3 regions of the Bacillus sp. FJAT-45066 genome follow, and region 1 is predicted to be linked to each of the others. Evidence: riboswitches for the same ligand, from Rfam matches in the RefSeq annotation. Region 1 holds a riboswitch; each other region holds the start of a gene.
The links. A riboswitch is a leader RNA that binds a small molecule or an ion and turns the genes downstream of it on or off. The one in region 1 is predicted to bind S-adenosylmethionine.

Region 2: linked by a shared signal. The riboswitch ahead of CDZ92_RS16305 (LLM class flavin-dependent oxidoreductase) and the one ahead of CDZ92_RS17830 (sugar ABC transporter substrate-binding protein) in region 1 are both predicted to bind S-adenosylmethionine.
Region 3: linked by a shared signal. The riboswitch ahead of metK (methionine adenosyltransferase) and the one ahead of CDZ92_RS17830 (sugar ABC transporter substrate-binding protein) in region 1 are both predicted to bind S-adenosylmethionine.

The regions. Positions count from the first base shown of each region.
Region 1 covers NZ_NISQ01000001.1:3,554,973-3,562,997, reverse strand. Annotated here, with positions in the region: gene galE (UDP-glucose 4-epimerase GalE) at 1-479, shown strand, start outside; gene CDZ92_RS17840 (ABC transporter permease) at 568-1,566, opposite strand; gene CDZ92_RS17835 (sugar ABC transporter ATP-binding protein) at 1,568-3,082, opposite strand; gene CDZ92_RS17830 (sugar ABC transporter substrate-binding protein) at 3,411-4,523, opposite strand; SAM riboswitch class I at 4,685-4,803, opposite strand; gene CDZ92_RS17825 (PspA/IM30 family protein) at 5,045-5,713, shown strand; gene CDZ92_RS19740 (septation ring formation regulator EzrA) at 6,173-8,025, opposite strand, start outside.
Region 2 covers NZ_NISQ01000001.1:3,215,416-3,223,440, reverse strand. Annotated here, with positions in the region: gene CDZ92_RS16325 (HD-GYP domain-containing protein) at 1-109, shown strand, start outside; gene CDZ92_RS16320 (YjiH family protein) at 218-1,576, shown strand; gene CDZ92_RS16315 (DUF1002 domain-containing protein) at 2,152-3,057, shown strand; gene CDZ92_RS16310 (ATP-grasp domain-containing protein) at 3,454-4,398, opposite strand; gene CDZ92_RS16305 (LLM class flavin-dependent oxidoreductase) at 4,481-5,512, opposite strand; SAM riboswitch class I at 5,619-5,722, opposite strand; gene CDZ92_RS16300 (DUF3221 domain-containing protein) at 5,847-6,218, shown strand; gene CDZ92_RS16295 (hypothetical protein) at 6,261-6,776, opposite strand; gene CDZ92_RS16290 (endonuclease/exonuclease/phosphatase family protein) at 7,015-7,812, shown strand.
Region 3 covers NZ_NISQ01000001.1:45,134-53,158, reverse strand. Annotated here, with positions in the region: gene asnB (asparagine synthase (glutamine-hydrolyzing)) at 1-1,634, opposite strand, end outside; gene metK (methionine adenosyltransferase) at 2,005-3,204, opposite strand; SAM riboswitch class I at 3,504-3,662, opposite strand; gene pckA (phosphoenolpyruvate carboxykinase (ATP)) at 3,975-5,561, shown strand; gene CDZ92_RS00310 (alpha/beta hydrolase family protein) at 5,913-6,698, opposite strand; gene CDZ92_RS00305 (ABC transporter substrate-binding protein) at 6,812-7,810, shown strand; gene CDZ92_RS00300 (ABC transporter ATP-binding protein) at 7,823-8,025, shown strand, end outside.

The sequences.
Region 1 (8,025 bases):
CAATTGGTGCACATGAAAGTGGACGTATTGGGGAAGACCCGAACGGCATTCCGAATAACTTAATGCCATTTATTACACAAGTGGCAGTTGGAAAACTTCCTCAGCTACAAGTGTTTGGTGACGACTACGCTACTGTTGATGGTACAGGAGTTCGTGACTATATCCATGTTGTTGATTTAGCGAAGGGCCATCTAAAGGCATTAGAAAAAGTGACAGGGACTACTGGCGTTGCAGCTTATAACTTAGGTACAGGAAAAGGGTATAGTGTACTTGAAATGGTTAAAGCGTTTGAAGAAGCATCCGGTTGCGATGTTCCTTATCGCATTGTTGCTCGCCGCCCAGGTGACATCGCCGAATGTTATGCAGACCCAAATAAGTCTCAAGAAGAGCTTGGCTGGGTTGCGGAAAAAGGGTTAGAAGAAATGTGCCGCGATTCATGGATATGGCAAAAGAATAATCCGAACGGGTATGAAGAGTAAGTTAAAACAAAGCAGTCGATAACGAATCGACTGCTTTGTTTTTTATTGATTATTGACAGGTGCCAGGCACCACCCGAATTTTGTCGAATTATTTTTTGTAGTAGGTTAGTAGGAGTGCGAAGGCGAGGACGGATCCTTTGACGATGTCCATAGCGTAGTATGGAACAGACATCATGACTAAGCCATTAGATAGTACTCCGATTAATACTGCCCCGACGAAGGTACCGAATGCGTTCGGTTTTCCTGCTCCAAGTACCGCAAAGCCAATGAAAGCTGCTGCAACGGCGTCCATTAAGTATGGGGAACCAGCATTGATTTCTGCTGTCATCACTCTTGACGCCAGCACGATTCCACCGATGGAAGCAAATAACGCTGACAAAAGGTAAGCAACCGTTTTGTACCGATTGACTGGTATGCCTGATAAACGAGCCGCCTCTATATTTCCTCCGATGATATACATGTATCGACCGTGTTTCGTATAGTTTAAAAACAAATGTACAGCCACAACGACAACTAGCATAATAATGATAATCCATGGCACTTGGCCAATTTTTGCAAAAGATGAACGGATTGCGCCTTCAGCAAATGTGCCATCTGGCATAATCATGTTCTGCGATATCGTGGCACCTCTCGTATACGTTAAGGCAATTCCTTGTATAATAAACATCATTGCTAGCGTTAACAACATGTCTGGAATTTTCCCTTTTACAATCAAAAACGAATTCAACGCACCAACAATTAATGCAGCCAAAATCGCCGCACCGATTGCCACTAGTGTATTTTGAGAAAACCAAACAAACATCGAGATAACAACTGCATTAGACAGCGATGCCACAGAACCGACTGATAAGTCAAATCCATTCACTGCTAAAGAAATCGTGATTCCTATCGCAATAATCGTGACAATCGAAATGGACCGCAAAATACTTATAATATTGTTCGTTTGAATAAATGCTGGATTCGCCCACGCAAACACTAAGACAAGCACAACAATGGTCAATAATGTTCCATATTTATAAAAGAATGCAAAAAAGTCCAACCTCGCTTTTGATTGTACTTGTTTTTCTGTTTCCACTTTGGCACTCATGCTACTTCCCTCCTGCTGCAAAATACAAAATTTCTTCTTCGCTCGTATTTTTAGTTGTTAGTTCTTTCACAACTTCCCCGTCATACATGACATATGTCCGATCAGTAATGCCTAAAATTTCTTGTAATTCGGCTGACGCATAAATGACTGATTTCCCTTTTCCGGCTAACTTTACGATTAATTCAAAAATGTCCCGCTTCGCTCCGACGTCCACTCCTTTTGTCGGTTCATCAAAAATATACACATCCGCATCTGTAATGAGCCATTTGCCAATTGCAACTTTTTGTTGATTTCCTCCAGATAAATGCTCTACAGTCGTGAGCACGGATGGCGTTTTTATCCCGAGCATTTCAATTAGTTCTGTTGCTTGTTTGTGCTCTTCTTTTTTCTTAACGAAGGCGAACGGATTTGTAAATTTTTGAAGATGCGCAGCTGTTAAGTTGACCTTCACTGATTCGGAGACGAGTATCCCCTCTTTTCTCCTTTCTTCGGGCACGAGCGCGACTCCTTGCTTCACTACCTCATATGGACTGTTGGGCGATAGCTTTTTTCCTCTTAAAAAAATGTCTCCAGCCTCGATAGGAAAACAACCGAATAATGTTTTGCACAGTTCGGTTTTGCCTGCACCAACAAGGCCAGCCACTCCAACGATTTCTCCTGCTTTGGCGTTTATGGAGATGTTCCGCACGTTTTGGGATTTGTCGGTGATGCCTTTTACTTCATATATAGTTTCGGATGGCTTGTGCGTTTTTGCTGGAAACTGGTCGGCTAGCTTTTTGCCTAGCATGTGCTCGATGACTTCGCCTGGTGCTGTGTTGTTGATTTGTTGATTTGTTACAAATTTTCCGTTTCGTAAGACGGTGATTTCATCGCATATGTTAAAGATTTCCGGAAGTCGGTGGGAAATAAAGATAATGGCGATGTTGTTCTTTTTTAGGCTTTGAATGATCCGGAAAAGTTCGGTTGTCTCGGTATGACTTAATGGTGCGGTTGGCTCGTCAAGAATTAGGATTTTACAATCGGTAGAAATGGCACGAGCGATTAGAACCATTTGTTTTTGAGCAAGTGTTAGTTCACTGACGAGTTTTTTGCTTGAAACGTTTATTTTTAAATGGTTCAAGATCTCGGTTGCTGTTTTATGTAATTGGGACCAGTTGATAAGCTGGCGACCTTTCATGTCGTGGACAAGTGTTGATAGTAATATGTTTTCTGCAACGGTTAAGGTCTGGATGAGTGCAGTGTCCACTTCTTGATAGACGATTTGAATGCCGTGTTGCTGTGCGTCTTTTGGAGACTTGATTGATAACGGCGTGTTGTTGTATGTGATCGTTCCGGCGTAGTTGGAATAAGCGCCAGCGAGAACTTTCATGAGTGTTGATTTGCCAGCGCCGTTTGCCCCGATTAATGCGTGCACGCTGCCTGGTGTGGCCGTGAAGCTAACACTATCTAGCGCTCGTACTCCAGGGAACTCTACAGTAATCTCTTTCATATGTAGAACCGAGTTTTGTATTGCCACTTTGTTTCCCCTCCTTTACAGAATTGTTACAGGTGCCAGGCACTGTTTTATTGGCTCAACTTTTTTGCGTTGTTCCAACAGTGCCAGGCACCTGGGATTATTTTACTTCCGCTGATAACAAAGGTATTTCGCTGATATCATGGGTGTTTCGCCGATTGGAGCAATGCACTCGCTGATTGATGGCCCATTTTCGCCGATTGAAGGTTAATTTTCGCCGATTAACTCCTCATTTTCGCCGGTAAAATCCCATTTTTCGCCGATTGACCACAAATCATCGTCAATCGCTTCTACAATTTCACATTAAACTAGTAATCTCACTATCTTCCATCTACTTTTTCTTGTAATGTTCCTTCAAAACTTTCATCCAATCTTCTTCAAACACTGTGGACGTCCCCCATCCTTCCACAATGTTGTTCAAATTCACCATGTTGACTGGCTCGCTTGCTTCACGAAGCTCATCTTGAGAAATTAATGCTGCATCTAGATCAAAATGCTGTGGCGTTTCTTCTCCAGCTAATTTTTTTGCTAAAATTCTTAAGTTAACTGCGCCAATTGTTTTTGGATCAACAGCCGCAGTATATTTCCACGAGCTTCCTTCTGACTGGATTTCTTGTAAATCTGCATTGGAAACATCAATTCCGTATATTTTTATCTCATCGCGGCCTGCTTCGCGAATCGCACGAGCTGCCCCAATTGCAAATGCATCCCACGTTGCAAAGATTGCATCAATGGAGCCTTTCGGATGTTTGTTTAACATCGCGGCTACTGCATTTTGCGTTTGAACGGATGTATCGGCTGCCGCTACACCGAAGCGCTCCACTTCCTTCAATCCTGAATTTTCCGCTAGGACTTGTGTATACACATTATTACGTCTTACCATTGGAGGGAATCCGTCTACCCATAAGTACACGATGTTCGCCTCTCCATTGAAGTCCGCTACTAACTGATTGAGCGCAAGACTTGCCAGAGCTTCATCATCTTGAGATGTTAATGTGACACCTTCTATAGAAGCCAAGTCTAGGTTTGAATCAAACGTCACGACGCTCTTTCCGTTATCAACTAACTTTTTCACCGCATCGACTGTTGCAGCGTCGTCACCGTGAGAAATAATAAAGCCATCAAAATCTTGATTTAATGCTTGTTCAATTGCATCGTGAAATTTTGCTGTATCACCGTTCGCTGTGAAAACTTCCACCTCAAAGCCTAGCGATTCGCCCTCTTCTTTCGCTCCTGCAAGAAATTGAGCGGTATGGTCATCCCCTCCAATTTTTCTTATTACCTTGATCTTTGCTCCATCCCCTGTAGCAAAGCGTTCTGGGACATTCTCAAAAGATACGTTATTCGATTGGTTTGATGAGCTTTTGCTTGAATTACATCCTGTTAACAATAAAGAAAAAGCTAGGGTTGTTGTTATTGCGGCTTTCCATATTGATTTTTTCATGTTTGTTTCCTCCTAATTAAGTAGTTTACTGTCTTAATACTGACTCAGTTGTTTTAGAATGTTTCCTCCAATCCCACCACGAAATTTGAGAGGTTTTTTGAACAAAGAAAAAACCTCTCTAAAAAGAGAGGTTCATACGGCAGACAATATCCGAACTTCCTCTCTCATCTTCCAAAACGACTAGTAAAGTCGCTTTGCAGGATTTAGCACCAATTCCAAGTAAAAATGGAACGGTTGCCGGGCATCATAGGGCCAGTCCCTCCGCCTCTCTTGATAAGAGATCAAGTATTAAGTTGAATTTCATATTTACTACTTTAATTCGGTAAAGGCAAAATGTCAACACAATTTAGAAAATTCATTCGACAAATTTCGGGTGGTGCCTGGCACCTGTAAATCTTTGGCACCTGTAAATCTTTTGAAACTTTTTTGTTTTTGGTACGTAATATTGATTAGACCATTGCATTATAGTGTTGTGTTATGATGGGAATAATTACATTTCTTTTATTATAGGAGGGATTGGGATGTTTCGTTTTTTCAATCGTGTTCGTACTGTTGTTTCTTCTGAGTTGAATGCATTATTAAATAAGGCTGAGGATCCAGGGAAAATGTTGGATCAGTTTATTTTAGATATGGAAAAGGATATTGCAGATGTCGAAGCAGCTGTAGCAAAGCAAATTGCAAACGAGAAAATTTTGTCTAAGCAATACGCAGAGGCTGCAGACCTTGTTGCTAAACGCGAAGAGCAAGCGATTAAAGCGTTGCAATCTGGTGATGAAGATTTAGCTCGCCGTGTGTTAGAGGATAAAAACAAGCAGCAAGCACAAGCTCAGTCTTTGGATCTACTAGTAGAAGAAGCTACAAAGCTATCGGAAGAATTAAAAGAAAAGTTGCGTGAAATGAAAGACGAGTTACGTGACATGAAGATGAAGAAAGATTCGTTGAAAGCTCGTTCGGAAAGTGCGAAGGCGCGTGCCAAAGTAAACCGTACGATGTCTGGAATCGGAACTGGCGCAAAAGCTGGATTTGAGCGCATGGAAGAAAAGGTAATGCATCATGAAGCACAAGCGGAGGCTTCGGAAGAGTTACGTAGTGCGAACAAATCGTTAGATGACGAGTTAGCCCTGTTAGACCGCACGAGTTCGGTGGATGATGAGTTAGCGGCGTTGAAGGCGAAGTTAGAAAAGAAATAATAGATTTGATTGGAGCAATAAACGTGGGCGGTGATCTGCCCTTGTTTATTGCTTTTTTTGAGGTTGTTTTTGCTCGTTGTTAGATTGCGTTTAGTGTTGGATTATTTGTCCTCTCGCTCGTTCGCTGATTGAAGCACGCTTTCGCTGATAATTTAATAGTTTCGCTGATTGAAGTCTGTTTTCGCCGATTGGCTATTATGGTCGCCGATTGTTTCCTCATTTTCGCCGATAAATTGCCGGTTTTCGCCGATTGAACCCGCATTTTCGCCGATAAACTGTCAATTTTCGCCGATAAACCTCCTCCCCACCAAAAATTCACACCCAGCCAATTAACCTTTCTCACCGAAATTCACCTAATCGGACAAATCCAGAATGAAAACATCCCCTACAAAGCAAAAAACACTCCCCTATCTACAAATTTCATAGATAGAGAAGTGCTTCACAATCATTCAAACTAGCCTAAAACTTCCGTCCGCCTCCGCGTGAACCGCCACCGAAGCTTCCTCCGCCGCCTCGAGATCCACCGCCGAAACTTCCGCCACCTCCGCGTGAACCACCGCCTCCGCCGAAGCCGCCTCCAAATCCACCGCCAGAACCTCCACCAAAACCGCCTCCACCGTTATTACGGTTTCGGGCAGCTGCTGCGGCCGCGGCTGCTGCAGCACGTCTTTGTTCTTCGGCGCGAATCCGACGCTCTTCTGCGACCATTTCATCGACAATCCTCCTGCCTATCGCAATTTCTGCACGCGCATCAGCATATTTACCTTCATCAATTAAACGAGCAATTTGCGCTTCACACGTCCCAAAACGAGATTTATAGTTGGACATTAACAACCTTAAGCCAAGTCTCCTATCAATGTTTCGGTACGAGTGTTGCAAATCTTGCCACTCGCGCTCGACTTTTCGTTTTTCTTCTAATAAACTATCTGCATGCACTTCCAACTGAGCTAACTGCTTCTCCGCAAGCACAGCCTTATCCGTAACTAATTGTAGATGAACTGGCTTACGATCCACTTCTTCCCGTAAAAACTTCAAATCTTCCAGTAACCTACTAATTACAAATAAATCGACTGGCAGTTTATGCTGTGAAACTTTCTTATCTAAATCGCCAACCCGCTTCAAAGCAGATTCCACCGATTCTGTAACAGAACCACGTCTTTTCTCCAACTGATTAAATGCGGTAAAGCACGCATCATGCAATTCGAGCACTTTCGCAAGTTCTGCCAACATGGCCACTGTTACTTCATTTGCCTTCTTGTATTGCTGTACATCGGGCTTCAACGCCTCTGTTACTACTACAATCTTCTTATCTATTTCTTCCACGAAATCTTTCATCGTAACAAAATCCGCTTCCAAATGGCTCCACAACACTTCCGCATAGCCACTATTAAGCCTCGTTCGCTCTGCCCCAAACTTACCATCTAACCCTTTATAAGCTGGCAGTTCCTCTGACACCGCCAAAACACGCTTCCGGGATTCATCGCGGTATTGAATTAGCGCACCCACTCTTCTCTTCGCATCCGCTAACAACTCAACAATCGCCACTCGACTTTGGTCGGCACGCTTCACATTTCCAACTTGTAACTCCGCCAAAAATGCTTTTAACACGTCACGAGCCTTCAAGATCAAAGAAGCATAATCTTCGTCGACTAACAGTAAGTTTTGTTGGGACACCAAAGTTTTCAGCTCTCGTTCCGTTTCCAAAATCATCGGCTCGAGCGTTTCTCCTTCTTCTAGTAACTCCCCGAGCAGCTTCACGTCTGAGCGCAAGTCCTCGACACTTTCGCTAACTTCCGGCAGTATGGCATGGGCCGCTGAAAAATCGAACGCGTCGTCTAACGCTACCGCTCGCTTCAATCTACTATTTGCGCCTTCCATTTTTTCCAAAAGAGCAGTGAACGAGTGTCGGTGCTCTAATCTGAATTTTTCCACCGTACGCGAACATTGTGCGAGCGTTTCGGTGAATTCTTTTAATTTTCGGTTCGTGTGCATTTCTTTTGCCGTTAAGCGTTGCACTTGCTCATTTACCTGCTGAAAGTTTGCTTCTTGGTTGTTGTAATTGTCTTCTAAAGCGGCAATTTCTTTTTTCCACTTCGACTCCACTTGTGCGAACCCGAAAAAATGTTTGAATAATTTTTCGTTTTGCGCGTTGGAAAGGAGGCGTTCTAGTGTGACTTCGCTTTCTTTTGCTTCTGTTAAAAATTGAGCCAGTCGGTCGTAGAGTTGGCGAAATTCCGCTTGTGTTGTGCCTCTGCTCAGTTTTTGCTTATCGCTTGCTTGATTAAATGGATCGAGTATATTTCCAAGCAGAG
Region 2 (8,025 bases), 340 kb from region 1:
TATATTTATTCATTCAGATGAGCCACACTTACCAATAATTAAAATGGATGATCATTTTATTGACTTAAGAAAGCATAAAGAAATAGAAATACTTGATTTTGCCACATAAGACGTTAAACAATTTGTATTTTACTATATTTTCTATTGAAAAATTTCAGTTTTGTATTAAAATAACATGTATTGCATAATTATCGACAGTACATAAGGGGATTAAAAAATGGATTCACAAAATTTTCGTACGATCAATATTTTAAAATTTGTTGTACCTTCTTTAATCGGTATTTTATTATTCATGTTTCCTGTTCCACTAGAGGAAGGCTTTACTATTCCAGTTGCTATTCTAGCTGGATTCTTAAAAGGACTAATAGAGCCACAATTACCGTTAATCATGACGATAATCATTACACTTACAGCTCTTGCAACATTACTTGTTAAAGGACTGAAAAAGCAAAATCCTCAATTTATAAAAGATGATAGCTTTTTCAATTCGTTGTTCAACGTGTCACCAGTATGGACAATTATTCGCGTTTTAGGGATGGTTTTAGCTTTACTTACTTATTTCCAAGTAGGTCCAGAAGCTATTTGGTCTGAATATACAGGTGGGCTATTGTTAGAAGGCTTATTACCTCTATTATTTACGGTATTTTTATTTGCAGGGTTATTTTTACCTTTACTATTAAACTTCGGTTTACTAGAGTTGTTCGGTGCGTTATTAACAAAGTTTATGCGCCCTGTCTTTACATTACCAGGTCGTTCTTCTATCGACTCGTTAACGTCTTGGTTAGGGGACGGAACAATCGGAGTTCTATTAACTAGTAAACAATATGAAGAAGGCTATTATACGAAAAGAGAAGCGGCCGTAATCGGTACGACGTTCTCGATCGTTTCGATTACATTTAGTTTAGTTGTTATCTCAGAAGTTAAGTTAACACATATGTTTGGAGAGTTTTATTTAACAATTGCTATTGCCGGTATTATCGCCGCGATTATTATGCCGCGTATTCCGCCGTTATCTCGTATACCTGATACGTATTACAACGGGGAGGCAAAAGGGCAACAAGAGTTAATTCCAGCTGGGACTTCTTCCTTTAAATGGGGATTATCCGCGGCTGTGAAGCGTGCTAGGCAAAACCAAAGTGTGCCTAAGTTTTTCCAAGATGGTGGGAAAAATGTTTTAGACATGTGGATGGGTGTTATTCCAATTGTAATGACATTTGGTACGATTGCGCTTGTTTTAGCTGAAAATACACCAGTGTTCCAATGGTTAGGCATGCCGTTCATTCCGATCTTAGAGTTGTTACAGATTCCTGAAGCAAGAGAAGCTTCTGCAACAATGATTGTCGGGTTTGCGGATATGTTCTTACCAGCCATTATCGGTAGCGGAATTGAAAGTGAACTTACTCGCTTCGTCATTGCCTGTGTGTCTGTAACACAGTTAATTTATTTATCAGAAGTCGGGGGCGTTTTATTAGGCTCCAAAGTACCTATTTCATTGAAAAATTTATTTATCATCTTTATCTTACGTACATTAATCACATTACCAGTTATCGCAGCAATGGCTCATCTTTTCTTTTAAGATTATAGAGTGAACAAAACTGCTTGAAAAGTATAAAGAATTTACAATATTATTTAAGTGCCGGTTGGATGACCGACTCCTGCGGGAGAGGGCAGGCTGGTGAGACCCCGCAGAGCCTTTGGACTCGAGGAGGCTCACCGCCTCCCCCGCGGAAAGCGGTCATCCAACCGGCACGTTTTTTTAAAATTATGGCTGTGTCTTAGTGTTGATATTTATATAATTACCTGTTGATTTCCGTGCAAGGCTGAGACTCCTGCGGGAGAAGCGGGAAGCGGGAGACCCCACAGGCGCTTGCGCCGAGGAGTAGGTTTTTTCACGACTGTGAAAATAACCTTCCTTTTTACCGTCCGCGGAAAGCGAAGCCTTGCACGGAAATCAACAGCAACCTTTAACATAGCCAAAATAAAAGTAAGCTTTTTAAAAATACTTCCTTGGCGCAATCAGTTCTTTTTTTACTGCTTGTACATATGTTATTAATGATTTTAATTGTAAAAGTCGGACAATTCCTGTATATTTTTCTCAAACGACTCTGTATTAGACAAGCTAAAATTATAGTAATTAAAGGAGAAGTTAACATGATATTTAAACGTTGGTTCAAGATGTTTATCGTTAGTTTGCTAGTGCTTTTAACAGGTTTTGCAACAATTGCTAGTGCAGCTGGTGGAGATACAGAAGATAGTATAAATGAAAAGTTCGGACTTCCTATTGTAGTGTATGGGGGGAACTTAACAGATGAACAAAAAGCTGAAGTAAGAAGATTGTTAAACGTTACAGACACTGCAATGGTAGAAGAAATTTCAGTAACAGGGGACGACTTAGTAAAATATATTGGTGGAGATCGTAGTTCTCGTATGTTCTCTTCCGCTAAGATTACTAGAAAAGAAAGTGGCGAAGGCCTTGTTATTGAACAAGTAACTCCAGATAATATTACAGAAGTGACAAATGAAATGTATGCGAATGCGCTTTTAACAGCAGGTGTCGAGGACGCTCTAGTTCAAGTAGCTTCACCTGTTCGTGTTAGTGGCCACTCGGCTTTAGTAGGAATTTATAAAGCATACGAAGTTGCAGGTGAAGAGTTAGACAAAGATCGCATGGAAGTTGCGAACGAAGAATTAAGTTTAGCTACAAGACTTGCAAAAGATATCGACAAAGAAAAAGTAAGTGAACTACTTACAGAAATTAAAAAGCAAATTGCTGAACAAAACCCAGCAACTCGTGAAGATGTTGAGCGTATTGTAGAGGAACAATTAAAGAAATTAAATATTGAGCTTAGTGCAGAGGATCGCCAGCTTTTAATCGACCTTTTTGAAAAGATGCGCGCACTTAATATTAATTTTGATAATGTTCGTCAGCAGTTAGAGGATATCTCCAAAGATATTAAAAATCGTATTGAAAGCTTAGTTGGAAATACAGGTTTTTGGGAAAGTGTAAAAGAGTTTTTCCGTGATCTATTCCAAACTATTTCTAACTTATTTAAATGAGTGAGTTTCATGATGTACAATTACTAAATGAAAAACGAATATTAAACCTGTTTTTTAATATAATTTACGTTTAATATCGAACGTTATTTAATTATAATAAACGGAACATTCGTTTTTCACTAAACGAATAGTAATTATGAAATTGATTCAAATAATAAATGAAAAGGGTGTATAGAAAATATTTTCTAGCACCTTTTCTTTCGTTTCAAAAACCGTGCCGGTGGTGTGTCCGCTTTCCGCGGGGGAGGCGGTGAGCCTCCTCAAGCCCAAGGGCTCTGCGGGGTCTCACCAGCCTGCCCTCTCCCGCAGGAGTCGGACACACCACCAGCACTTTTATTTCTTTTTAACAAACACTATTTCTTTTGTTAATTTACATTTAACCCGTTACCAGATCCCTCATGCTTCCTCTTTTATCTTCAACTGACTGCCTAAAAATTTGGCTAATTCTAGCATGCCATATTTCCCAGCTTTTTTTTCTGCATCAGCATTATAATTCGTATTTGTATTAACGTCGTAGGTGAATATTTCGCCATTCTCATTACGAATAAATTCAATTCCGGCTACTTGGATATTATTATCCCACAAGAACGCTTCATATTTTTCAATGATTGGGTCGTTAAAGCCTTCGATAATTTGAAACTTCGGCTTCTCTTCTTTTTCTTCTCCAACTGGGCAAAACAAATCACCAATTTGACAGGCATCTGCCGGGCAAAGCTCGAACCCTTCAGACGTGTCTACTTGCACTGCATATAGAAATTTTCCGCCGATGAATTCACATCTTGTAATGAACGGTTGTGGTGCTTTTATATATTCTTGAATGAGGGTAATCCCATCGACTGGCTCTTCAAACGCTGGACTATTTATATAGTTTTCTAGACTTGAGATAGAATGGAATAACTGTACACCTAATCCTTTGCCAGCACGATTGTGCTTTGTAATAAAAGAAGCTGCTCCAATAGCTTTAGCTGCTTTAATAATCTGCTCTGTTCCTACAGCCGCAATCGTTTTTGGTGTTTTGATTCCGTGTTTTTCTAATTCTGTATATTGATTTACTTTGCTTAATTCTAACTGAAGTGCTCGGCTACCGTTGTTCACACGGCGTCCGTTGTGTTCTAGCCATGCTAGAGTTGCAGCAGTTAGTTCTGGGGCGAATCGATGATTTCTAGTATGAGAAGATGCACTCATTCGGTTGTAAAAAACTCCTTGTGGTGGCTCTTCTGTTAATGGGACGATTCCTTCGTCTAAGTGCCACTCTTCGTATGGGAGGTTTAGCTCTTCTAATCGTTTCGTTAAATGCTCTGTCCACTCTTTATTTTCATGTATAATATAGATTTTTTCCAAGAATGTTCCTCTCCTCTTACTGCTTGGTTTTATTGTACAATATGTGATTTGTCTGGTTTGGTGTTCATTAATCATGAAACGATTACTTTTCCTTCATTAAAGGCATTACTTCCATTGCAAATCGTTCCATCTCTTCTAGTTGCGGAGAAAATTGAAGCAACAATAAATCTACACCGACACGCTCATACTCTTTTATTTTTGAAGCAATTTGACTTGGTGTGCCAATTAACCCTGGTCGCAAGCCTCTATTGGAGACGGAATAATCTTGCAGTTTAATTTGTTGTTCTAACTGAGACTTGCTTGTAAAATCTTTAAACCCAGCATAGGCACTGGACTCTTTTACTTCCGTAATGCGCGCTAACTCTTGCTGCGCCTCTTCTTCTGTATCCTTACAGATGATGTATGCAGCCATGCCGAATGATTGTAAAGTTGCTTGCCCTGAGGACATCCGTCGATTTTTCATGTCATTTATTTTTACAGCCACTTCATCAACCGTTCCACCGTGCATCACATAAGCATCACACATACTTGTTATTACTTGCTTTCCTTTTTCACTTTCTCCACCAGCATATAAAATGGGATTTGGGCGTTGAACTGGCTTAGGAGCTAGCTTTGTGTTTTCAAGATGATAGTATTTTCCGTCATAACTAAAAGTTTCTTCTGTCCATAGCCCTTTTAGCACTTCAAGGAACTCTTTCGTTCTTTCGTATCGCTCATCATGTTCTGTAAAAATCCCTCCATATTGACGAGCTTCTTCTTCCCACCATGCGGATACGACATTTAGTGTAAAACGACCATTGCTTATTTGATCAATATTGGCTGCGGCCTTTGCTGTAATAGCTGGATTATGGAACCCAGGTCGAACGGCTGTCATGATCTCAATTTTCTCCGTTACTGCAGCAAGTGCTGCGGCAGTTGACCAAGCATCTAGACAGTCTTGCTCAGGTCCCTTAATATCGTTTAAAAAAAGCTCTGCAATTAGTGTGGTATCATACCCCCATTGCTCAGCTTTTTGAATCACTTCTTTTGCATACGTAAACGTTGATGGCATGTTTTCCTGTTCTACATTGCGAAGCCATCCACCGAATATAGGTAGCCAAAATCCAAATTTCATCCTAGTTCCCCCTCTTTTTCCAAAGCTTTTTCTATATATGCATACAGAAAAAGCCTCTCTCTAATGCATGAAAGATTAAAGGAAGGCTGGTTTAACTTGTGTTATCTCCTTATCTTTCAAGAACATTTGCATAATCTTGCTGGAATTAGCACCTTAAAATTAGGTTGCCGGGCTTCATCAGGCCATTCCCTCTGCCACTCTGGATAAAGAATATATCTAATTACAAGTAATCCTACCACAAAACTTGGTTTAAGGTAAATAATAAATACTCCCTGAACTTGCTTGTAACAAAATATTTTTACTACCGTCTAACTAATAGGAAAGGGTGAATTTTATGATTAAAAAAATGTTAATAATTGCTGCTATGGTTTTTATGGTGTTTTCATTGTTCGGCTGCAATACTACTGCCAATGATCGAGACGGGAAAATAGGTATTAGAGGAACTGTAACGGAGATATCGCCAGATGGGGAGTATGGTGCAATTCTTGTAGAAGGAAAAGTGGAAGAAGATACGGATTTTGATAAAGCAAGTGTACGTATTACAAAAGATACACTTATTCAAAAAGATGCACTTAGTAAGTTACATGTGTTCTCAGATATTCAAGTTGGAGATATGGTCGAAGTAATATTTGATGGTCCTGTTGCGGAGAGTTATCCAGTACAAGGAACGGCAAGTATTATTAGAATTATCACAGAAAAAAAGTAGACCCCGGAAGATAACATCTTTTTGGGTCTACTTTTTTTAAAATTACTGAACGTCTTTGTCAAAGTTCGGGCGAATTAAGCCTTCTTCTTCAAAAACATCGCCAATTTGCTCGTGGAAAGCTTCAAGCCTTTCATATTGAACTTTCTCTTCATCATCAACTTGTAAGTCGTCACCACGTGCTTCAAAATATTGAGCGAAAAGCTCTACTGATTCTTCTAATTCTCCTTTTACGCGATCGTCTAAATCAGAAGAAATTTCTGTGTTACGTAAGTTTTGCGCAACTGTGTTTGCTGCTGTTTTTGCTTCCTCCAAAGATGCACCTTCCGCACCTCTTTCGTATGCAAGTAATGGTTGAATGTCTGCACGAATTGTACGAATCATGTCCATCTGCACACCCATTAGTATTTTAAAATTATTTTTTTCCTCATTTGATGTTTCTTGTTCTGGTGGTGCTGATTCACCAGTATTTCCTGTTCCTTGTCCATTATTTGCGCCACATCCAACTAATAAAGCTGCAAAAAGTATAGATAACACTACCAAAAATCCATATTTTCTCATGTTTTCAAACCCCTTTTCCATTCTTTTTTTGTATAGTGTACCCACTTTTCAAGAACAAGTATATACTTTTACCAATTCACGTAATTATAATAATCTTTTCAAAATAGGGATTTTACAGAATGATAAAGTTTTTTCAAAATAATATTTTATTGTTGCATTTTAATTTATAATTTACTACTATAAAATGAATTACTTACTAGACCGAGTACATATCCAATGTTTGTTAGGAGCGTAAAAAATGAAATTATTAACCTTAAACTGCCACTCGTGGCAAGAAGAGAATCAAGAAGCAAAAATAAAGCATTTAGCCGAAACAATTAAAGAAAAAGCTTATGATGTTATTGCTCTTCAAGAGGTTAGCCAATCTCAGAATGGGCAGATTGTTTATGACAATGTAAAAGAAGACAATTATGCATACGTTCTGTTAATGGAGCTTGAGAAGTTAGGCGTCTCAGACTATTCATTAGTCTGGGACTTGGCTCATTATGGGTATGAAGTGTTAGAAGAAGGGGTTGCTATTTTAACAAAGCATCCTATCGTCGGCCGTGATTCGTTTTTTGTTTCTAAAGCAGAAGTTCCAACGATTTGGAAAACTCGTAAGATTGTCGGAGCGACGATTGAATTTCAAGGGGAGCCACTATCCTTTTATTCGTGCCATTTAGGTTGGTGGGGGGATGAAGAAGAACCTGCAAAGTATCAGATGGAACAGTTGCTTTCGAAATTTGATTCGAAGAAGGCTTTCTTCATGGGAGACTTCAACAATAGTGCTCATATACGAGGCGAAGGATATGATTTCCTTTTAAAAAATGGGTTCATTGATACTTATACTGCAGCCGTAGAGAGAGATTCTGGCGTAACAGTGGAAGGGAAGATTGCTGGTTGGGATGAGAATAAGCAAGATTTACGAATCGACCTTATTCTAACTAACTTTGAAGTGTCCGTTCAATCATCTAAGGTTATTTTTAATGGTGAAAATAAAGAAGTAGTCTCTGATCATTATGGGGTGGAAGTGGAAGTGTTGGTTATAGCTGGGTAAAAATGCAGCTGCAAAAGGTTAACGAATTTATTAAAGTTGCCCCAAAGAACTAACTACTACTTGCTCTTTGGGGACTCTTTCATGTCAAGTTCATTTTGGAATTTATCTTTGGTAAAAATGAACTTGGGAGCTCTCTTCATGTTCATTTTTGGTTTTTTATTTGGTGTAAATGAACGTGGGAGCTCTCTCCATGTTCATTTTTGGTTTTCTTTT
Region 3 (8,025 bases), 3.5 Mb from region 1:
AAACCTAACTTTCTTCTATTTGTAACATGCTCAGGAATAAGTCCAGTAACCGCGTTTCTAAGTAATGTTTTCGTTTGAGTAGCATTTACTTTTAAATTTTTAGAGATAGACGACGCAGCTTCAAACACTACTTTATCTAGAAACGGAACGCGTACTTCTAAGGAATGTGCCATCGACATTTTATCTGCTTTTACTAAGATATCCCCTTTTAACCAAGTATGCATATCAACATATTGCATCTTCGTGATATCGTCGTACTCTTTTGCAAAGTCATAAATACTTTGTGTAACTTGTCGATAATTTACATTTCTGTTATAACCTTTAAAGAAAGCTGCTTTTTCTTCTTCTGTAAATATTTTTGCATTGCCAATAAATCTTTCTTCTATCGGAGTACATCCTCGTAAAATGAAGCTCTTCCCTTTCATTCCATCAGGCATCGACATAGATATTTTCATTAAACTTTTCTTTAACGTATCAGGAATGTATTCAAACATTTTTAACGATTGTGGCTCGCGGTAAATGTTATACCCTCCGAAAAGTTCATCCGCACCCTCTCCAGATAAAGCAACGGTAACGTGCTCTCTAGCAGTTCTAGCTAGAAAATATAAAGGTATGGCTGCAGGGTCTGCAACAGGGTCATCTAAATGCCAAATTATTTTTGGTAACTCTTTAATAAATTCATCCGGCTTAATGTTATAACTAATGTTTTCAACACCTAAAGCCTCAGCTGTCTTTTTCGCAACATCTATTTCACTATATCCATCTATCTCAAACCCAACAGAGAATGTTTTAATATTAGGATTAAACTCTTTAGAAAGAGTTGCGACAATCGTCGAGTCAATACCACCAGATAAGAAACAACCTACAGGCACATCACTGCGCATATGTTTTTTAACGGATTCCCTTAGCACTTCCTGAATATGGTTTTCTAAACCTTTTTCTGATTGTGCAACTGGATGGAAAGTTGGATGCCAGTATTCCGTAAATTGTAAACCATTTTTCTTATCTAGTGTAAAATAGTGACCTGGCTTCACCTTTTTTATAGATGGAAATAATGTGTTTGGCTCTGGTACATATTGAAAGGTTAAATAGTGTTGAAGTTGAGTCTCATCGATCGACTCTTCAACGGGAATACCTTGAAAAACACTTTTCACTTCTGATGCAAAAATAAACGCTTCTTCGTTTTCATAATAGAACAAAGGTTTAATACCGAATGGGTCACGTGCACCAAATAGAGATTTTTCTTCTGTGTCCCATATTAAAAAACTAAACATTCCTTCTAAGTACTTCACACTTTCTTCTTTATATAAAGAGTAAAGAGCTATAATGACTTCTGTATCTGATTCAGTTTGAAATGGATACCCTTGCTCCACTAATTTTTTTCTTAATTCAACATAGTTATAGATTTCACCATTAAAGATGATCCAATAACGTTTTGAGTAGTCGTTCAACGGTTGTGCACCATTTTCTAAATCAATAATACTAAGTCTTTTAAACCCAAATTGAACCCACTCATCTTGAAAAACTCCAGTGTCATCTGGTCCACGATGATGTATTGCAGAAAGCATCTCTTCCATCTGACCATATTCATTTGCTTTCCCATACTTAGAATAAAATCCGACAAAACCACACATAATTACACCTCTTTAGTAAGCATTAAAGTTATCTATTAAAATAAATACCCATTTTCCACTAAAAATAGTATTAGTTTTCCTAAATACTTTGAGAATATACTAGAATAGTAATAATAAAAAGAAATTCTTTTCTCTATTTTTCGACATTTTTTTAATAAATTCCTTTAGGATTTTAATGCCAACTATATTTTATTCTCTTATATACTACCCTCAATTGCTTTAAAAAGTTTTCACGACAAAATATTTTTATTTTTAAGCCTCAAGCTTGCACGGAAATCAACATGTATTAGTATTTGATTATTAACACTATGCTTGAACATATATTTTTTAAAAAAATACCACTACCTTCAAAAGATAGTGGTATTTTAAATTATGCGTTTGCTTGCTCTTTTAAAGCTTCTGCTTTATCTGTTTGCTCCCATGGTAAATCTAAGTCATTACGGCCAAAATGTCCATAAGCAGCTGTTTGCTTATAAATTGGACGACGTAAGTCTAACATTTTGATAATTCCAGCTGGACGTAAATCAAAATTGTTACGTACAAGTTCCACTAATTTCTCTTCAGTAACTGTCCCAGTTCCGAAAGTGTCCACTGCAATAGATACTGGTTGAGCTACACCAATTGCATATGCAAGCTGAACTTCACATTTGTCAGCAAGGCCAGCAGCTACGATGTTTTTCGCAACATAACGTGCAGCATAAGCACCAGAACGGTCTACTTTTGTAGGATCCTTACCAGAGAATGCACCACCGCCGTGACGAGCATATCCACCGTACGTATCAACGATAATCTTTCTTCCAGTTAAACCAGCATCCCCTTGAGGACCACCGATTACGAAACGGCCTGTTGGGTTAATGAAGTATTTCGTGTTTTCATCAATTAACTCAGCAGGTACAACTGGCTTAATAACATACTCTTTAATGTTACGTTGAATTTGCTCTAACGTAACCTCCGGATGATGTTGTGTTGAAATAACGATTGTATCAATGCGTTCAGGCTTGTCGTTCTCATCATATTCTACTGTTACTTGAGTTTTGCCATCTGGACGTAGGTAAGGTAAGATTTCGTCTTTCCTTACTTCCGTTAAGCGACGAGCTAATTTATGTGATAATGAAATAGGAAGAGGCATTAACTCTTTCGTTTCATTACATGCAAAACCAAACATTAATCCTTGGTCACCAGCACCGATGGCTTCGATTTCCGCATCAGACATTTGACCTTCACGAGCTTCTAATGCTTGGTCAACTCCCATTGCGATATCAGCAGATTGCTCATCAATAGAAGTTAATACTGCACAAGTTTCCGCGTCAAATCCGTATTTTGCACGAGTATAACCAATACCTTGGATTGTTTCACGAACAATTTTCGGGATGTCTACATAAGTAGAAGTTGTAATTTCTCCTGCCACTAATACTAAACCAGTTGTTACAGAAGTTTCACATGCAACACGAGCGTTAGCATCATTTGCTAAAATAGCGTCTAGAATTGAATCTGAAATTTGGTCACAAATCTTATCCGGGTGTCCTTCTGTTACTGACTCAGAAGTAAATAAACGACGTTGTTTTGTCATTTTGTCCGTTTCCTCCTTTGGAATTATAAAGGTATGTAACATATGAGTTACATTGCGGTGAAATCACCATTTTTGATACGGATCTCCAGTTTCCCTTTGAATGAGAAGATAAGTAATTAGCTTATCTGTTACTTAAGACGTAACACTAAGTGACAAGCCTGAGATGAAAGAATGACGGTCCATTATCTTCTATTAAAAAGTATTGGTCGTTTTGAGTTTCTTTCTTATCATGTGTCAAAATATAAAAAACCTTCCCTAAAAATTTGAGGAAAGGTTTTAATCACTACGTTCGCCTTTCACTCTTATCGCTCAAGGGCATAAGCATCCTTGCGTCAGGTTAGCACCTTTGCTCAAGGTGGAAAAAATTTCTTAACAAAGCGTTCCTATAGGAAATCGCATAATATGAGCAGGTTGCTGGGTTTCATAGGGCCTGTCCCTCCACCAGCTCGGGATAAGAGTATCCGTTCAAGGATTTATATTAACGTAGTCAAACCTTGCATGTCAACAAAAAACGATACGAAATTATAATTCTTTTGTTGAGTTTGTTTCATAATGGAGTAAAATAAGAAAGGGAATGATATTTCTATGAACGAAGTGTTTTATCATTAATAATAAGTGGAAAATATATATGAAGAATTTTTGTCATAATACTAACCATTTTAATTATTATTTCATAAAATACGATAATTAGTATGGACTATTTCAGTTAATGTGTTATACTTTTTATTAGAGAAATAACATAATACTTATTTGAAGGAGAGTTATCCATGATGAAAACGGTTGGTATTGAAAGCGGTTTAACAAAATTAGTTTATGGAACAAATGCACAAATTCAATTATCCGTTCCGCAATTAGTGGAGAAAATATTAAACCGTAATGAAGGAACATTGTCTTCCACTGGCGCAATTCTGGCGACAACTGGTAAATATACAGGGAGATCCCCTAAAGATAAATTCATTGTAGAAGATGACGTAAGTAAAAGTAAAGTAGATTGGGGTAAAGTAAACCAACCAATCTCTGAAAATATTTTTGATCGTTTATATGAAAAAGTTCTTCAATACTTAGGTGAAAAAGAAGAAATTTTTGTATTTAAAGGTTTTGCTGGTGCAGATGAAAAATATCGCCTACCTATTCAAGTAATAAACGAATTTGCTTGGCACAATCTTTTTGCACACCAATTGTTCATTCGTCCATCTGATGAAGAATTAGCAAAACACGAAACAGCTTTTACTATTGTTTCTGCCCCTACATTCAAGGCAGATCCAGCTGTTGATGGTACAAATTCTGAAGCATTCATTTTAGTTTCATTCAGTAAAAGAATCGTATTAATTGGTGGAACAGAGTATGCTGGAGAGATGAAGAAATCCATCTTCTCTATCATGAACTACTTACTTCCTGAAGAAGGCATCATGCCAATGCACTGTTCTGCAAACGTGGGACGTGAAGGCGATGTTGCATTATTCTTTGGTCTTTCCGGAACTGGTAAAACAACATTATCTGCAGACGCTAACCGCAAACTAATCGGTGATGATGAGCACGGTTGGTCTAATACTGGTGTATTTAACATTGAAGGTGGTTGCTACGCTAAATGTATCGGCTTAACTCGTGAAAAAGAGCCACAAATCTTTGATTCAATCCGCTTCGGATCTGTTTTAGAAAATGTTGTTTTAGATGAGAACTCTCGTGTTGCAGACTATGATAACTCTACATTAACAGAAAACACTCGTGCAGCTTATCCGCTACAAGCAATGGATAACATCGTTGACCCTAGTGTTGCTGGGCACCCAACAACGATAGTTTTCTTAACTGCTGATGCTACTGGAGTTTTACCTCCAATCAGTAAATTATCAAAAGAGCAAGCAATGTTCCACTTCTTAAGTGGGTATACAAGTAAATTAGCTGGTACAGAGCGTGGAATCACTTCTCCACAAGCAACATTCTCTACATGTTTCGGCTCACCTTTCTTACCACTTCCTGCAACAGTTTATGCTGAAATGTTAGGGAAGAAAATTGATGAGCACAACGTTCAAGTATTTTTAGTAAATACTGGTTGGACTGGTGGCGAATATGGTGTAGGTAGTCGTATGAAGCTTTCTTACACACGCGCAATGGTTCAAGCAGCTATTGAAGGTGAATTAACGAGTGCAGAAACTACTAAGGACCCATACTTTGGTCTTGAGATTCCTGTACATGTTGCAGGTGTTCCAGATGAAGTGTTACAGCCTATGAAGACTTGGAATAACGACGAAGCATATGATGCTAAAGCTCGTGAACTAGCTGGTAAATTTAAAGCTAACTTTGAAAAATTTAATTCTGTCCCACGTGAAGTGTTAGAGCTTGGTGGTCCTACAGTTTAATATTCCTATCGTATGAAATTAAAAGAGGCTATCCTAGAAGTCAGTTTTGCTGACTTACTAAGATAGCCTTTTTTATTTAGGTGGGAATTGCATGAAGTTTTCTTTAGTAGTCTTCTTCCCCTTATAAAGATGCATTTTGGCTATTTTTTCCGTCGAGTTGAACTTCATCAGCCTCTTCATGTTCATTTTCTCTCTCTTCCTTTACCATAATGAACGTGAACAGCCTCTTCATGTTCATTTTCTCTCTCTTCCTTAACTAAAATGAACGTCAGCCCCATTATCTAGTTCATCTACTCCCTATACACCTACCTAAATGAACTTGAATCATTTTTCACACCAACTTTAATAGATTTACTTACTTTTCATCCACCTTGCTAACTCTCTCACAACTCTTCTATTCTCCGCTGGGGGAAAGTAATGGTCATATCCTTTAAAATACCAAGACTCTACATCATGGTTTAACTCCTTTAACCGCTTTTCTAGACGATAGGAATGCTCGATCGAAACATTGTCATCTTTTTCACCGTGAATGATTAATACAGGTGCTCGTAACTCCTCTAAAAAATATAAAGGTGTTCGCCATTCATATTGCTCAGGAAATTTTGTAGGCGTTCCTCCAACAACACGCTTTAACATTCTTCGCATATCCACACGTTCATCGTATGTTAAAAACATGTCAGACACCCCACCCCAGCATACAACGGAGGATACATCCTTATTTTCTATGCTGGTCAACAGTGCCATTACGCCCCCACGGGAAAAACCAAAAACATGTACTAGTCCACTTTCGACTCGATGATAACTTCTTAACAGTTCATACGCCGAAAAAGCATCCATACGGTCTTCTCCTGCAAAATCTTCATTCCCCTCTCCACCTTGATTTCCTCGATAAAATGGAGCCATTACAATAAACCCTTCCGAAGCAAATTGGGCAATTCGAGCTGGCCTTACTTGCCCTACATTTTTAATGCCACCTCGCAAATATAGAAAACCTTCATAATTACCTTCCGTTCTCGGCTCTGCCAACAGTCCTTTCACTTTAAGTCCATCGCTCCAGTATGTAACGGTAAATAAGTGTACAGTCGGGTTCGGTGATGGAAAACGCTCTTTTTCTAAAATCTCTCCATTCCTATACAAAACAAAAACCTCCATTTAAACCTAATAGGCATTCACACATTTTTTTCCTCATCATACTTTATCTTATAAAACATCACAACAAGTAGGTCTTTTTACAAGGAGGATTAGCCAAAATGAAACGTTACTTAAGGTTCGGATTGTATCTTTCACTATGTTTGGTATTAATAGTCTCTATCGCTGCATGCGGTAATGGCAAGGCGGAAACTGTTAGAGTTTCTGAGGTTACCCGTTCTATCTTTTACGCTCCATTTTATGCTGCAATAGAACAAGGTTTTTTCGAGGAAGAAGGAATTACGGTTGAGTTAACTACTGCTTGGGGTGGAGATAAAGCAATGACTGCGCTGCTAAGCAATGGAGCAGATATTGCTTTAGTTGGTTCTGAGACTTCCATTTATGTTTATGCGCAAGAAGCAACAGATCCAGTCATTAACTTCGCTCAATTAACACAAACAGATGGGACTTTCTTAGTTGCTAGAAACAAAGTAGATAATTTCTCGTGGGACGACTTAAAAGGTTCTACTTTCCTTGGTCAACGAAAAGGTGGCATGCCACAAATGGTAGGGGAGTTTGTGTTAAAGAAGCATGGCATTAACCCTCAATCAGATTTAAATCTCATTCAAAATATAGATTTCGGTAATATCCCGAGCGCTTTTGCCTCTGGAACAGGAGACTACGTTCAATTATTTGAGCCTCAAGCAAGTGTGTTTGAACAAGAAGGCATTGGCTACATTGTCGCTTCCTTTGGTGTAGAATCGGGGCACGTGCCATATACAACATTTATGGCGAAAGAGAGTTATATGAAAAAAGATGACAAGAAAGTACAAGGATTTACTAGAGCGCTTTATAAAGGACAGCAATGGGTAGAAACGCAGACTGCAAGAGAAGTCGCAGAAGTGATTCAAAAGTACTTTGACGATACTTCCATCGATTTAATCGAAACAGTTGTGGACCGCTACAAGAGCCAAGGTTCATATGCAACAGACCCTATCCTTGATAAAGAAGAGTGGGAAAACTTGCAAAACATTATGAAAGAAGCTGGCGAATTGCCAGTATATGTGGAGCATGAAAAATTAGTAAATACAGAAATTGCCAATAAAATTATCGGCAAATAAGGATGAATCATTATGAGCTTTCTATCAATTGAACAGATTGAACATGTATATTTCACGATAGAACAAGCGACCAAAGTTTTAGAAGATGTTTCCTTGTCGGTTGAGGAGGGGGAGTTTATCTCCCTCCTTGGACCGAGTGGTTGTGGGAAAACAACTATTCTCTCTATCATCGCTGGGCTATTATACCCTACTGGGGGAAAAGTGCAATTAGAGGG